DNA from 2 places in the Pedobacter sp. 22226 genome. Region 1 is predicted to be linked to the other one. Evidence: riboswitches for the same ligand, from Rfam matches in the RefSeq annotation. Region 1 holds a riboswitch; the other holds the start of a gene.
The links. A riboswitch is a leader RNA that binds a small molecule or an ion and turns the genes downstream of it on or off. The one in region 1 is predicted to bind S-adenosylmethionine.
Positions count from the first base shown of each region.

Region 2: it holds a riboswitch for S-adenosylmethionine, as region 1 does, so the genes downstream of both, metH (methionine synthase) here and ACTJKC_RS03335 (SusC/RagA family TonB-linked outer membrane protein) in region 1, are expected to answer to the same signal.

Region 1 covers NZ_JBQEPB010000001.1:790,933-798,769, forward strand. Annotated here, with positions in the region: gene ACTJKC_RS03325 (hypothetical protein) at 1-842, opposite strand, end outside; gene ACTJKC_RS03330 (peroxiredoxin family protein) at 1,100-2,374, opposite strand; SAM riboswitch class I at 2,512-2,617, shown strand; gene ACTJKC_RS03335 (SusC/RagA family TonB-linked outer membrane protein) at 2,941-6,105, shown strand; gene ACTJKC_RS03340 (SusD/RagB family nutrient-binding outer membrane lipoprotein) at 6,117-7,556, shown strand; gene ACTJKC_RS03345 (YtxH domain-containing protein) at 7,768-7,837, opposite strand, start outside.
Region 2 covers NZ_JBQEPB010000004.1:162,208-170,044, reverse strand. Annotated here, with positions in the region: gene ACTJKC_RS10275 (pyridoxal phosphate-dependent decarboxylase family protein) at 1-1,090, opposite strand, end outside; gene metF (methylenetetrahydrofolate reductase [NAD(P)H]) at 1,252-2,205, opposite strand; gene metH (methionine synthase) at 2,346-6,044, opposite strand; SAM riboswitch class I at 6,183-6,288, opposite strand; gene ACTJKC_RS10260 (Bax inhibitor-1/YccA family protein) at 6,404-7,159, opposite strand; gene ACTJKC_RS10255 (hypothetical protein) at 7,198-7,764, opposite strand.

The sequences.
Region 1 (7,837 bases):
TCGTCCAGAATCATTTCTTTACGGTACATGGCTTTATCGCTCATCGAAAATTGTTCGTATGCAAAACTTGCAGGAAACCGGTTACTTAACTTCTCCAGTTTGTAGCCTTTGTTCAGCTCTTTCTTTAAATCGATTACCCATGGATGTTCGAAATCGTGGAAATTGTACACGGTAATTATTTTACGTTTAAGATCGTAGATATTGGAATAGATGGTCGATAATTTTCCTTCCTGGCGGGTTTGGCTTAAAATATCCCTGAAAAAAGGAACGTTTAAGGCGTGGGCTTTTTTCAATGCTTCGTCCGAAATATCGTATCTTCTGCACACGTAGTTTTTGGTTTTAAGTTTGCTGATGTCAAAATTAGTATTGATCTGGTAAGCGCCTGATTTGGTTAATTTTGTACCGGCATTGATGATGACCGAATTTCCGAGGGCATCCGCAATTAATACCTGGGCACTTATTGCATAATCATACTTCTCCAGAAAAATCATTGCTTCCGGCACCGTTTTACATTTTCCCAATATCTCGAAGAAAAGATCTCCCTTATAAACATTTTTTGGACGGAATTGCGCAGGATCGATGTTTTGTGCGGTAAAATCGTAGAACAATCCATGCTCATTCATTGCTGCCTGTGCCTGCAGGTCGGGGAGGCCAAAACATACCGATCCATATCGGCCGGTTGTTTTTGGATTAAACCATACCCGTGCAAAGCCCATGTAATCATCCTCATTTGCTGCTGCATAAACCTCACCTTTTAGCGCATAGGAGATCACGGTGCAGGCATCAATATTTTGAGATAGTATACAGCTCAGTATAAGTGCAAATAAAAGTATCTTCTTCATTATTTTTAATTTACCATCGCTAAAGGCCAAGACTGTGCCAAGGTAATTATATAGCCCTCCAGGCGTGCTATAATGGGTTCTGTTAAAAATAATCTGAAAAGCTGTTCGTAAATGAACGGTTTTAGTCCGGAAACGGACATATTTGTTTCAAGGTTTAAGGGCCTTAATCTGCGTCATATCCGGGGTAAAAAGGAATTGGAGCAAAGATTTTTATCTATCGGTCGGCATTTCACCGACCGAAATTCTACGAAAATTCACTACTTCTTCAACAGTGAATCAATCTCTCCATTAAATTCCTTTACAAATTCATCATAAAACTTTCCGGTTGCAGGGCCATTAAAACCGGTGTGGATCTGTGCCACATTACCTTGTTTATCAATGATGATGGTGGTTGGGAAAGATAAAAACGAATCAAGCGCCGGTAATGATTGAGATACCACTTGTTTATCGGCAGTGCCTGCAAGTACCTGATCGTATTCGATACCAAAACGCTCACGGAAACGAGTCATTACTTTTTTTGCATATTCAGGTTCGGTTGAACGTTCGTAATGTAAAGCAATAATTTCTACACCGCGTTTTTTGTTTGCCTTGTACCATGGTGCTATGAAAGTGGCTTCGTCAACACAGTTGGGGCACCAGCTTCCGGTAATGGTTAAAATCACGACCTTATTTTTATATTTTTCGTCTTTCAACGAAATCTTTTTACCGTTTACATCAGGGAAACTGAAATCAAGCGTTTTATATCCCGATTTGAGGTAGGTAAGTTTGTAGGGATCAGGAAGGGCTGCATCTTTATTTTTGGTTCCGGTAAAAGCCTGACTTCCCCTGGCACCTAAAATTTCGCCTGTTAAAGTACCATCCGACTGAAAAGTACCTTTGTAATAAGCAGGAGAGGAGCCGATGAAACTCGAAAGCTGGAACTCATTGCCTTCTACTACACCTTCAAGATAGCGCGAATCGCCGGTTACGCGTAAAAAAGTTCCGGTAAGTTTGTTACCAGTTTGCTTAAATAAACCAACTGTTTTTTCGTCTTTACCATTGGGCGATTTAAAAACAACATCGTAACTTCCCGAGTAATCAGCGGTGGCTGGCTTATTAAGCGTTTCAAAACGGTAATTTTTACGTTCTGCAACAATGGTTAAAGGTTTGCCTGCTTTATCCTGCTTTCTTAACGTACCAGATAAATGATCACCATCTACAAGTGCAAAAGCCAGTTCGTTATCAAACTGATCGAGTTTTACAAAAAGCGAATCCGCGGTCTGTTTTACCAAACCACCTTCAAATCTTTCTTCCGCATTGCGAAAATATAATTTCTGTTGACCGCTTTTTTCGTTGATTTCGAAATTGAAAGGAATATCCAAACCTTCCTTTACTTTGGCAATTCCACGCCAGGTACCCAGCGCAACAAATGCTTTTGATTTTTTTTCTTTGGCCTTTGCCTGTTGATTATTGGCTAAAACAGCCTGATTCTGAGCAAAGGTTATGGAAGTTGATATGGCCAGTACGGCAGTTAATAAGGATTTTATGTTCATTGGGATGTGTGTTAATCGACTAAATCAGTCGACAAATATACGGACGATATAGCCAAAGAAAAAATATTTCAAAAAAAATCTATAAAAACTATAGGATAAATCGAATAAGTTATACCTTTGCCCCAGTTATTTTAAAATACTTATCAAGAAAGGCGGAGGGAATGGCCCTGTGAAGCCTTAGCAACCATCTTTAAGTAGAAATGGTGCTAATTCCATCCCGGATGAATCTGGGGTAGTTAAGTCAGTTGTTTGCGTTATCCTTATAAAAATATATGGAGCACTTCTGATTTAAGGGGTGCTTTTTTTTTGCCCGGATGCTGCTTTTGATAAGTAAAATATGTTTTATAGAAAATCATTCAAATGAAAAAAACAGACGAGCTAAAATCCCTTAATGCAAACCTTTGTACGTATTCCCGAATGCGTATGTCCTGTTAGGGTAACCTTATTTTAACAGGCTTTCTGATCTGACCATTCCTTCTTATTCTTTAATAAAAACACGGTTTTAACTGTGCAGGAATTGTTTTTGCCAAATTTTTATCCTTAATCTAATCATTAATTACACACACATGTTCACAAATTTTAAATCAATAGCGTTTGTTTTGCTGCTTTTTATTACGCAGCAATTATTCGCTCAAAATGCCACCATAACCGGAACGGTGAAGTCGGCAGATGGTGAAACACTCCCAGGGGTATCCATCCTTATAAAAGAAACCAAACAAACTACCATTACGGATGGCAAAGGTGCTTTTTCAATCAATGCACCGGAAAAAGGTACCCTGGTATTTTCGTATATCGGTTTTAAAACCCAGGAGATTCAAATTAGCAAAAACGGACCGATTTCGGTCATCCTTCAATCGAGCGATAATGCCTTAGATGAGGTGGTTGTTACGGCTTTAGGCATATCGAGAGAGAAAAAATCACTGGGTTATGCCGTTCAGGAATTAAAAGGCGACCGTGTAGCCGAGGCAAAAGAATCGAACCTGGTAAATGCGCTGGCCGGAAAAATTGCCGGTGTAAGGGTAACCAACAGCCAGGGAAGCATGGGTTCATCTCGGGTGGTGATCAGGGGAGAAACTTCGATAGCCGGTAATAACCAGCCCTTGTTTGTGGTAGATGGGATCCCGGTGGATAACTCACAATTGAATTCAGCGGGTGCCAGAGATTATGCAAATACAATTTCAGATATCAATCCGGAAGACATCGAATCGATGAGTGTGCTAAAAGGACCAAATGCTGCGGCATTATATGGCTCCAGGGCTGCAGCAGGGGTGATCCTGATCAAAACCAAAACCGGTAAATCGAAAAAAGGACTTGGCATTGCCATCAATTCAAACGCGGTTTTAGAAACTTTACTTACGCTACCAGTATATCAAAATGCATTCGGACAAGGCTCAGAAGGGCAGTTTAGTTATGTAGATGGTGCCGGTAAAGGTTTAAATGATGGTGTAGATGAAAGCTGGGGACCAAAACTGGATGGAAGATTAATCCCTCAATTTTATTCGAAAGGCGTTGCTGTTCCGTTTATTGCGCATCCGGATAATGTACGCGATTTCTTCCAAACCGGTTATTCATTAAACAATGGGGTATCGGTTGCAGATGCAGGCGAAAAATACGATTACCGGATTTCTTACAACAATTTGAAACAGGTTGGCATTGTGCCGAACTCTGGTCAGGGGAAAAATTCATTTGTGTTAAATACCTCATTAAAGATAACACCGAAATTAACTTTAACCGCCAATGCGAATTACAGTAAACTGAATTCGGATAATTTACCCGGTACAGGCGGCTCGCGCTCAACCAGTACCATGTTGCAGTTTACCTGGTTTGGCCGTCAGGTTGATATTAACCAGTTAAAAAATTATTTAGATGAAAATGGAAAAACGTTTAACTGGAACAACAGCTATTATAGCAATCCGTATTGGGTAGCTTACGAAAACACCGTTTCGCAAAACCGTAGCCGGATTATCGGTAGTTTAGCCCTTAATTATAAGATTATTGACGGACTTAATTTTAATTTCAGATCGGGAACAGATTATTATAACGACAGGCGTAAAGTGAGGATTGCTTATGGAACCAACGGAACGCCTTTTGGTTCTTATACTGAAAGTGCCTTTACTGTAAGCGAAAATAATACCGATGCAACACTGAATTTTAACAAACAGTTAAACGATGATTTTAGCTTAGAATTATTGGGTGGTGGTAATATCCGCAGGCAATACATCGAACAGAACGATCAGAGTGCACCAAAACTGGCCATCGCCGGACTTTATACGCTTAAAAACTCCCGCGATCCGCTTATCTCTTCAAACAATTTATCTAGGTTGAAGTCGTATAGTGTTTATGCTTCGGGGCAAATCGGTTTCAGAAATTATCTTTTTGCCAATATCACAGCGCGTAACGATTGGTCATCAACCTTGCCGGCGCAAAACAGGTCTTATTTTTATCCGTCGTTTAACGGAAGTTTTGTTGCTACCGAAGCTTTCGACATTAAAAGTGAGGTACTTGATTACTTAAAAATCCGCGGCGGCTGGTCTAAAGTAGGTAAAGATGCCGATCCTTACCGTTTGATCAACACTTACGCATTTGGTGCGCCATTTGCGGGCAATCCACAACTCACCACAGGGTCAATTGATTTAAAACCTGATCTTAAGCCTGAAACCACCACTTCTACGGAACTTGGGGCTGAGGCTGTATTTTTTAATAAAAGATTACGTTTAGATTTAAGTGCTTATAATACTAACAGTTACAACCAGATTTTAGCCGCCGATGTAAGTCAGAGTACAGGTTTTAGCTCTAAACTGCTTAATGCAGGCAAAATTAACAACAAAGGGATAGAAGCACAATTAGGCATCACGCCAATTAAAAAAGCTTTTACCTGGGATGTTGATTTCAATTTTGCAGCAAACAGGAGCAGGGTAATTGAGTTGGATGCCGAGAAATTCTTAACCAATTATGTTGTGGCTTCAAACTCTGCACAGGTAATTGCAACGGTTGGCCAGCCTTATGGTTCATTGTTCGGAACTGCTTTTTTAAGAGATGCCAGTGGAAATATTATTGTTAATTCCACCGGAGCACCGGCTACAAATCCTACCAAACAGGTATTGGGAAAATATACGCCTGACTGGATTGGTGGGGTGTACAATACTTTTAGCTACAAAGGCATTAGTTTAGGTGTATTGGTTGATGCCAGCATTGGTGGCTCTATTTACAACGGAACTTATGCTACAGGAACCTATACAGGGGTTTTAGCTTCTACACTTCCGGGAAGGGCGGCTGAATATGGGGGTATTTCTTATTACTATCCCGGCAATGATAAGGCAAACGGAACCGTGAGGGTAAACGGAACTGCTCCTGCAGGTGTAACGGTTTATGATGACGGGATTATTTTTGATGGCGTAACCGCCGATGGCAAACGCAATGAGAAAATATTACCGGCTCAACAGTATTATAAAACCTTCAGAAATATAGACGAAGCCAATATTTTTGATGCTTCTTATGTTAAGCTTCGCGAAGTGAAATTAAGCTATAACTTACCTGCAAAATGGCTTCGTCCGTTAAGTTTACAGGGTGTTTCTGTATCGCTTGTTGGCCGTAACCTTTGGATTATCCACCGCAACACTGTTGATATTGATCCTGAAGTGGCTTTTAATACGGGTAACGGACAAGGTTTAGAAAGTCTTTCCAATCCAAGTACACGCAGTTATGGCATCAACCTGAATGTTAAATTTTAATTATCATCATCATGAAAAATAAGAAACTATATATACTGGCCATTTTGGCAATTGCCTTCTCATCATGTAACAAAGAACTGGATGAGGTGAATATCAACCCGAATGCGCCCGAAATTCCCGTACCCGATTATTTACTTACAGGCACCACTAAAGCTACTGTAGATGCCTATTGGGGCGTAACCAATAATATGAACTCGAGTCTGCTTTTTGCACAGCACTGGGCTAAAGTACAATACACAGAAGAAGATCGCTTTATTTATTCGAACAGTAGTTTTACTTCGTTATGGTCTACCGGTTACGCACAAAGTATTCCAGGTTATAATAAAATTATCGAACTGGGCGATGCACAAGGTAATTCTGTTTACAGAGGAGTTGCACTCGTATTAAGATCGTGGACATTTTTGCTGCTTACCGATGCTTATGGCGACATCCCTTATACGCAGGCAGGAAAAATTAAACAATTTATTACGCCAGTTTACGATAAGCAAAAGGATGTGTACTATGGTGTTTTGGAAGATTTGAAATCAGCGCTGACGGCGTTAAATTTAAAATCGGGCAATGGCATTGCCGGCGATATTATTTACAAGGGAAATACCGAAAACTGGAAAAAATTCGCCAATTCTTTACGCCTTCGCATCGCCCTGCGTATCGCTGATAAAGATCCTGCCAAAGCTAAACAGGTGATAGACGAAATAAAGGCAGAAGGTGGCCTGTACATTTCTGCTAATTCTGAAAATGCCAAACTCGATTATGATGTTTCACCTCAGCAAAATCCGGTGGCGGCTTCATTTGAAACAAGAAATGATTACCGGATCAGTAAGACGATTGTAGACAGGCTTACGGCGTTAGGTGACGCAAGATTACCTGTTTATGCCAGTAAAACCGAAAAGGAACCACAAGGTTATGTGGGGATCCCGAATGGTTCTACCAACTCTGAAGCAAGTGCTATTGGTTTGGCAAACTCTTCAAAACCAGGCGCTTATTTCCTTGATCCTAAAGCACCCGCAGTGATTTTAAGTTACGCCGAAGTACTTTTCGATAGGGCAGAAGCAGCGGCCCGCGGTTTTACTACAGAAAATGCGCAGGATTTATACAAACAGGCCATTACAGCGTCATATGCACAATATGGTTTGACTAATCTTAATAGTAATATTGAGGCTTACCTGAATAGCACCGCAGTGCAGTATGATGCCAGCAACTATAAAAAATCAATTGGTGAGCAAAAATGGATTGCTTTATTCGGTCAGGGTTTAGAAGCCTGGGCAGAGCAACGCAGGCTGGATTATCCACAGCTAAAGGCTTCGGTAAATACAGTGCTCAATGGTAAAATTCCGGTACGTTTTATATATCCTGGTACCGAGCAATCGTTAAACGGACAAAATTATAAAAATGCGGTAAGCAGCCAGGGAGCGGATTTACTCACCACCAAACTTTGGTTTGATGTTTTTTAGTTTAATCTGTAAATGAAGAAAATTGTTCTTAAAAGCAACAGGCTTTAAGATTCCCGCCTGCGCGGGAAAGACGATGATTCTCAAGGTGACGTCGGGTGTTACCACCTGACATTTAACAAAAAAACGTCCCGATTTTCCATCGGGACGTTTTTTTGTTTGATCAGAGAAATAAATATTTCGCCTCTTCGGGCTCCTTATTTCTACAAGCTATTCATCTGGCTAAATCCTCAGCGGCGTTGCTTGCCCTTGAGGTAAGGTCCTCTGCATAACCTTTTGCTTTA
Region 2 (7,837 bases), on a different contig from region 1:
AGCCTGCTTTCCCATAACTGGTGAGGGTAAACCATGCCGGTAAAGCTTTTAAACGTCGGGAATTTTCGGGCAGGAAGTTTAAATAACTGAAATTCTCCATAGGGTTACTCAAATAAGCCGCATTAGAATTCTGGAAAGTTTCTACCTGCAACAACTGGTGTTTATCTTTCACAAAAAATACGGCACTTTCATAAGGCACATTTAACCATTTGTGGCAATCAACCGTAATGCTGTCGGCATTTTCCCAGCCTTTAACCAGGTGGCTGTATTTAGGGGAACAAGCTGCAAAACCACCAAAGGCGGCATCAATGTGCCACCAGAAATTGTATTTATCTTTTAATGCATTGATTGCTTCAAAATTATCGAAATCGACTGTATTTACTGTTCCGGCACTAGAAATTAAAATGAATGGTTCGCCATGTAGCGCTTGTATTTTCAGTTCCAGATCGGCAACATCCAAAGCTTCGCGATTGCCTTGCATTACCTTTACCTGAATTACATTGCCACTGCCCAAACCCAGCATCGACAATGATTTAATAGCTGAGGAATGTGGCGTAGCCGATAATATATTCACCTTACCGGAAAGCCCTTCTCTCGCAAAATCTTTACCCAGCTGTTTACCAATCCATTGCCTGCCGACGGCAAGGCAAGTAAAATTTGATAAAGTAGCTCCCGTTACAAATCCACCAAAAAAATCTTTGGGGAGATTAAACAGCGAAAGCAATAACTGAATGGTTTCCAGTTCGATTGTAGCAGAAATATCTCCGCCACCATTTGCACTTTGCGTATTTTGATCGTAGATAGTTGAGAGCCAATCGCCTGCAATAGCAGCAGGTGTTGTTCCTCCGGTCACAAAACCCCAGTATCTCGGGCCAGAGGAAGCCACCATAATGGGCTCAAAACGCTGGTTAAATTGTTTTAAGGCTTCAATGGTTCCGGTACCTTGCTCGTTTAAATCACCAATAATCTCCACATCACCCGAACTGGCTGTCGACCGTTCATGAATTTGATTTAAATAATCAATTCCTTGTTGTTTAACCCCGGCGAGTATGACATCGAGGTTTTGTTCGTCAATATTTAAATTATTCATAGTGATCTTGTTTAAGGAAAAAGAAAAACGATAACCTTACGATACAAAATAGCTTTTTTGCTCGTCGAGATTTTGTAATCTCGTCGAACTGTACTGTGGATTTTAAATCCACAAAAAGATATCTGAAGACGGGATTGCAAATCCCGACTAACAATAGCCTACTAAAAAATAGCTTTTGCGATCTTTTTGGTTTGCTCAGGGCGACCCATCGTATAAAAGTGTAATACCGGAGCGCCAAAATCGATCAGTTCTTTACATTGTTTAATCATGGCTTCTGTACCAATTTCTTTTGCTTCGTTGTTATTTTTAGCGTGAGAAAGTGCATCGGTTAATTCATCAGGTAAATCAATGTGAAAAATTTTAGGCAGCACATTTAACTGCGATAAGGTACTGATCGGTTTCAATCCAGGAATAATTGGAATATTAATGTCGTTTTCCCTACATTTTTTTACGAAATCGAAATACTTCTGGTTATCGAAAAACATCTGTGTTACGATAAACTCTGCACCGGCTTCTACCTTCTTTTTCAAATATTTGAAATCGGTACTCATATTTGGTGCTTCAAAATGTTTTTCAGGATAACCGGCAACACCTATACAGAAATCACTTTTAAAGGTTTCTACGTCTTCGTGCAAAAATTTACCTTCGTTATGGTTTTTGATGTGTTCGATTAAATCTGTTGCATAACAATGTCCGCCAGGAGTTGGCACAAAATTTCCATCTGCTTTTCGGGCATCACCACGCAATGCCAAAACATTATCGATACCTAAAAACTGTAAATCGATCAGCGCATTTTCAGTTTCTTCTTTAGTAAATCCACCGCAGATTAAATGCGGAACGGCATCAACCTTATATTTATGGATAATGGCCGCACAGATAGCAATCGTACCCGGACGTTTGCGGTAAGATACTTTTTGAAGCAAACCATTGGCCTGCTCTTTATAAATATAATCTTCGCGAAGCGATGTTACATCAATAAAAGGAGGATTAAATTCCAGCAGAGGCTCTATTGCATCGTAAATCCATTGAATACTTTGCCCTTTTACAGGTGGTAATAATTCGAAAGAGAATAAGGTTTTACCCTTTGCGTTTTTTATATGGTCTGTAATCTTCATACCGTAGTTTGGTTGTCATGCTGAATGCAATAAAGCATTTATAGCATATTGCAGTTCCTGTTCTTTACGACTGCAAGCATCAATTTATATTTTCTTCGTTTAGCGATCCTTCGTTGCACGCAGGATGACAAAGCGACAGGTTAATAAGCTAAATTCGGACTTAACCATCGCTCCACTTCTTCAACCGGCATATTTTTCCTGATGGCATAATCTTCAATCTGGTCTTTGGTTATTTTTCCTAACCCAAAATACCTCGAATCAGGGTGTGCGAAATAAAATCCACTTACCGCTGCTGTAGGATACATGGCATAACTTTCAGTTAAACGCAATCCGATTTTATTCTCCGCATCCAATAACTGGAATAAAGTTCCTTTTTCGGTATGTTCCGGACAAGCCGGATAACCTGGTGCCGGACGGATTCCTGCATATTCTTCTTTAATCAGCTCCTGGTTACTCAGGTTTTCATCCTGTGCATAACCCCAGTATTCTTTACGCACCCGCTCATGCATGCGTTCTGCAAAGGCCTCTGCCAAACGATCGGCCAGCGCTTTGGCCATGATGCTGTTGTAATCGTCATAGTTGGATTCAAACTCATTTACCAGTTCATCTATCCCAATACCCGCAGTTACGGCAAAACCACCGAAATAATCCTGAATGCCGCTTTCTTTTGGTGCAATAAAATCAGATAAGGCGTAATAAGGCTGCCCGTCTACTTTTTCTGCCTGCTGGCGGAGAGTATGAATTTTGACTAGTTTGGCGTTTGGAGTTTGGAGTTTGGAGTCTCCCAACTCAGCACCCTCAACTCTCAACTCGATATCGTCTCCTACCGCATTTGCTGGCCAGAAACCAATTACGGCTCTCGCGGTCAATAATTTCTCATCGAGGATACGCTTTAACAAAGTCTGTGCATCATCAAAAAGTTTTTTGGCCTCATCGCCCACATTTTTATCATCGAAAATTTTCGGATAACTCCCCCTAAGTTCCCAAGTATGGAAAAATGGTGTCCAATCGATATAAGGTACCAGTTCTTCTAAAGGATAATTATCAAAAACCCTTGTACCGGTAAATTCCGGAACAGGCAGATTAGGCTGAAAATCGATTTTAAATTTATTTTCGCGTGCTTCTTCAATCGTTTTAAAACGTTTATCCGAGCGCTTGTTCAAATGTGCTTCGCGTGCTTTATCGTATTCTGCCCTGATGCCTGCAATATATTCGTCTCTGGTATCAGGATTCATTAAAGTGCTGCAAACGGTTACACTTCTTGAAGCATCCAGCACATGGATGGCTGGTCCGGAGTAATTTGGAGCTACCTTTACTGCAGCATGGATCCTCGAAGTTGTAGCACCACCTATGATTAATGGAATGGTAAAACCTTCGCGCTCCATTTCTTTTGCAAAGTGAACCATTTCATCCAGCGACGGGGTAATTAAACCACTTAAACCAATAATATCGGCATTAATTTCTTTGGCTTTTTTAATGATTTCCTGTGCCGGAACCATCACCCCCATATCTACAATTTCGAAGTTATTACAGGCGAGTACCACACCCACAATATTTTTTCCAATATCATGCACATCGCCTTTAACGGTAGCCATTAATACTTTACCTGCCGACGAATTCTGATCCTGATCGGGATTATCTAATTTCTCTTGCTCTATAAATGGCAATAAATAGGCTACAGCTTTTTTCATTACCCTCGCTGATTTTACCACCTGGGGCAGGAACATTTTTCCGGCACCAAATAAATCACCAACGATGTTCATTCCATCCATCAGCGGTCCTTCGATTACCTGAATCGGGCGGGCGTATTTTTGCCGGGCTTCTTCCACGTCATCATCCAGGTACTCCACAATTCCTTTCACCAAAGAATGTGATAACCTTTCTTCAACAGAGCCTTTTCTCCACTCTTCATCTTTAACAACCTCTTTACCTTTCGATTTTACGGTATCGGCATATTCTACCAAACGCTCCGTTGCATCTTCTCTTCGGTTTAACAATACATCTTCTACCCTTTCTAACAGTTCAGGCGGAATTTCCTGATAAACCTCCAACATCCCCGCATTTACAATTCCCATATCTAAACCAGCCTGAATGGCATGATAAAGAAATGCCGAGTGCATGGCCTCCCGAACGGTATTATTACCCCTGAAAGAGAACGAAATATTCGAAACCCCACCGCTTACTTTGGCATAAGGCAGGTTTTCTTTAATCCAGCGGGTGGCATTGATGAAATCGACAGCATAATTGTTATGCTCTTCGAGTCCTGTTGCTACAGTTAAGATATTCGGGTCGAAAATAATATCTTCAGGCGGAAAGCCGATTTCGTGTACCAGGATATCGTAACTTCTTTTACAGATTTCCTTTCTGCGCTCGTAATTATCGGCCTGACCTTGTTCATCAAAAGCCATTACCACAACCGCAGCACCGTATTGCATAATTTTACGGGCACTCTCACGGAATTTATCTTCCCCTTCTTTTAAAGAAATGGAGTTTACAATTCCTTTTCCTTGCAAACATTTCAGGCCATTTTCAATAACCGACCATTTGGATGAATCGACCATGATGGGCAATTTGGCGATATCAGGTTCTGAAGCAATGAGGTTTAAGAATTTGGTCATTGCCGCTTCCGAATCCAACATCCCTTCATCCATGTTTACATCGATTACCTGTGCACCACCTTCTACCTGTTGCAAAGCAACGGCCAATGCAGCTTCGTAATCGCCACCCAAAATCAGTTTAGAGAATTTTGGAGAACCTGTAATATTAGTCCTTTCGCCGATGTTTACAAAAATACTATCAGGGGTGATGGTTACCGGCTCTAATCCACTTAAACGCATGTAAGGCTCCAGTACAGGTATTTTCCTGGGTACAGCTTTTCTAGCGTTTTTGGCAATACAGCCAATATGCTCAGGTGTAGTACCACAACAGCCACCCACAATATTCACAAAACCAGAGGCAATAAAATCATCCACCAGATGAGCCGTTTCGTGTGGTTGTTCATCATACGCACCAAACTCGTTCGGTAAACCTGCATTTGGATAGGCCGAAACATAACATCCGGCTTTTGCCGCTAACTCTTCAATGTGCGGACGCATTTCCTTTGCACCCAAAGCGCAGTTAAAACCGATACTTAATGGTTTTGCGTGCATTACAGAGTTTAAGAAAGCTTCTGCCGTTTGACCGGAAAGCGTTCTGCCAGAGGCATCGGTAATGGTTCCGGAAATCATGATTTCGAGTTTACGGCCAATTACCTCTTCATATTTTTTAATGGCTACAATGGCCACTTTTGCATTTAAAGTATCGAAAATGGTTTCGATTAATAATACATCCGAGCCACCATCTACCAGGCCACGTACCTGCTCGTAATAGGCTTCTTCGAGTTCGTCAAAATAAACCGCCCTGAAACCAGGATCGTTTACATTTGGCGACATAGAAAGGGTACGGTTGGTTGGACCAATGGCACCGGCAACAAAACATTTACGATCTGGATTTGCCGCCATAAATTCATTTGCAGCTTCTTTTGCTATCCGTGCACCTTCAAAACTCATTTCGTAAGAAAGGTCTTCCATCTGGTAATCGGCCATGGAAATGCGCTGGGTACTGAAGGTATTGGTTTCGATAATATCGGCACCAGCCGCCATATACTCCAGGTGTATCGTTTTTATAATATCCGGACGCGTGATGTTCAGCAAATCATTATTGCCTTTTACATCACAGGGATGGTCCTTAAATCGCTCTCCCCTAAAATCTTCTTCGGTTAAGGTATATCGCTGAATCATGGTACCCATAGCACCATCAATCACCAAAATACGTTTCTCTAATTCTTCTCTTATGCTCATTCTAGTTGTTAGATATGAGATGTGAGACATGTGATATGAGAATTATTAAGCACAAATTATGACTCAAATCTCATATCTATCATCTCAAATCTCAAAAAAAGGCTTATCTAAAAAGTTGGTACGTGAATCGTAATCCTAAACTTATCTGGCCCCGAATTTATCCGGGATAGAATTTAGCACCTTGTATGGTTACAGGTTGCTAAGACTTCGTTGGGTCTAATCCCTCCGTCTTTCTTAATAAGCGTACAAAAATGCAACAAAGCTACATCAATTCCAAAATTTATCGCTTTGCCGCCAAATAAAATTACAAAGGCCATGCAAAACTGCACAGCCTTTAAAATATTGTTCTGTTTTTAATCTTATCTTCTGTTACCGAAAATGCGTAATAAGAATAAAAAGATGTTAAGAAAATCAAGATATAAGCGCAATGCCGCAACTATTGCCATCTTTTTTGATTCTACCTGTAGTACCTGTTCTCCACTTGCTTCGATACCCTGACCAATCTGTTTAATTTTCTGAACATCGTAAGCGGTTAAAGCCGTAAAGATTGCGATACCAATAAATGCCATAAATAAACTAAACTGCTCACTTTGGATAAACATATTAACCACACTTGCAATTACTAATCCGATTACGCCAACCATTAAAATAGGGCCGAATTTACTTAAATCGATATTGGTAGTATAACCCATAACTGCCATAATACCAAAAATACCAGCAGCACCTGCAAAGCAGCTTACTACCGAACCAGAAGTATAAGCCAATAGGATAAAACTTAAACTTACACCTGTTAATACCGAGTATAAAACAAAAACACCTATCAAAGCTGGGTAAGAAAGTTTACTTAAGCCAAAACTCATCAGTAAAACAAGTCCAAGTGGCGCAAACATAGCAATGTATCCAAAAATAGACATCCCTACTTTGCCGGTAGATGGGTTAACAGTTAAAAGATATTGCATAAACTGCTCATTTGTTCCAAAAAGATAAGCAGCTACGGTTGATAAACTCAAGGCAACGAACATCCATAAGAAAACGTTTGCAAAGAATTTTTTAGAAACAGAGTTCTCTTGTACAAAAACACTGTTTTTTTGATATTCGAAATTTTGTTGTTCCATTTTAAATTTTGTGTATTTAACTATATAAAAATAAATATTTAGTTTAATCTTTTTGTCAACAGTTCTTCAACTTTTTTAAAGAACTGAAGGGGTTTTAATGTGCGCCATGGCAGATTATCAAAAGCGCCTCCAAAGTTAATGTAATAATCGATGTTATTGTCTCTAAATTCGGCAATTACATGTTCCTGGAAATTCACCCCAACAATCCAGCCATCTTCTACTTCCTGAAACCATTCTTCGTAATAACTGTCGTCAGAAGAATGAAAATTCAATACATTTTCGCCAATCAGGATAAATTTATTGATGCCTTCATCCATCATCAGCTCTAAAATATCGCGCTTGAGTAACATAATGTCGTTGTTAATGGCATCGTTCCACTCCCCTATAAATTCTATAATGGCATAACTCCGGTCGTAATCGGCATATAACACCTTCATGTAAAGCGTATTCGAACCAAACTCGTCCCACTGCGGGTGCAGTAAAAAATTATAAATCTGCTTATCAAAATAAAGCTCCGAATATTCGGTATTGTAAAACGGCGAACGCTCGTCTTCTGCCGAAATATAATCATCTCTCCACTGGTAATAAGGCTCTATCTCGTGCATATACTTTAATTATTGAATGATTGAACAGACAAATTATTGAATGATTGAATTTTGAATGAGAGATAAATAAATT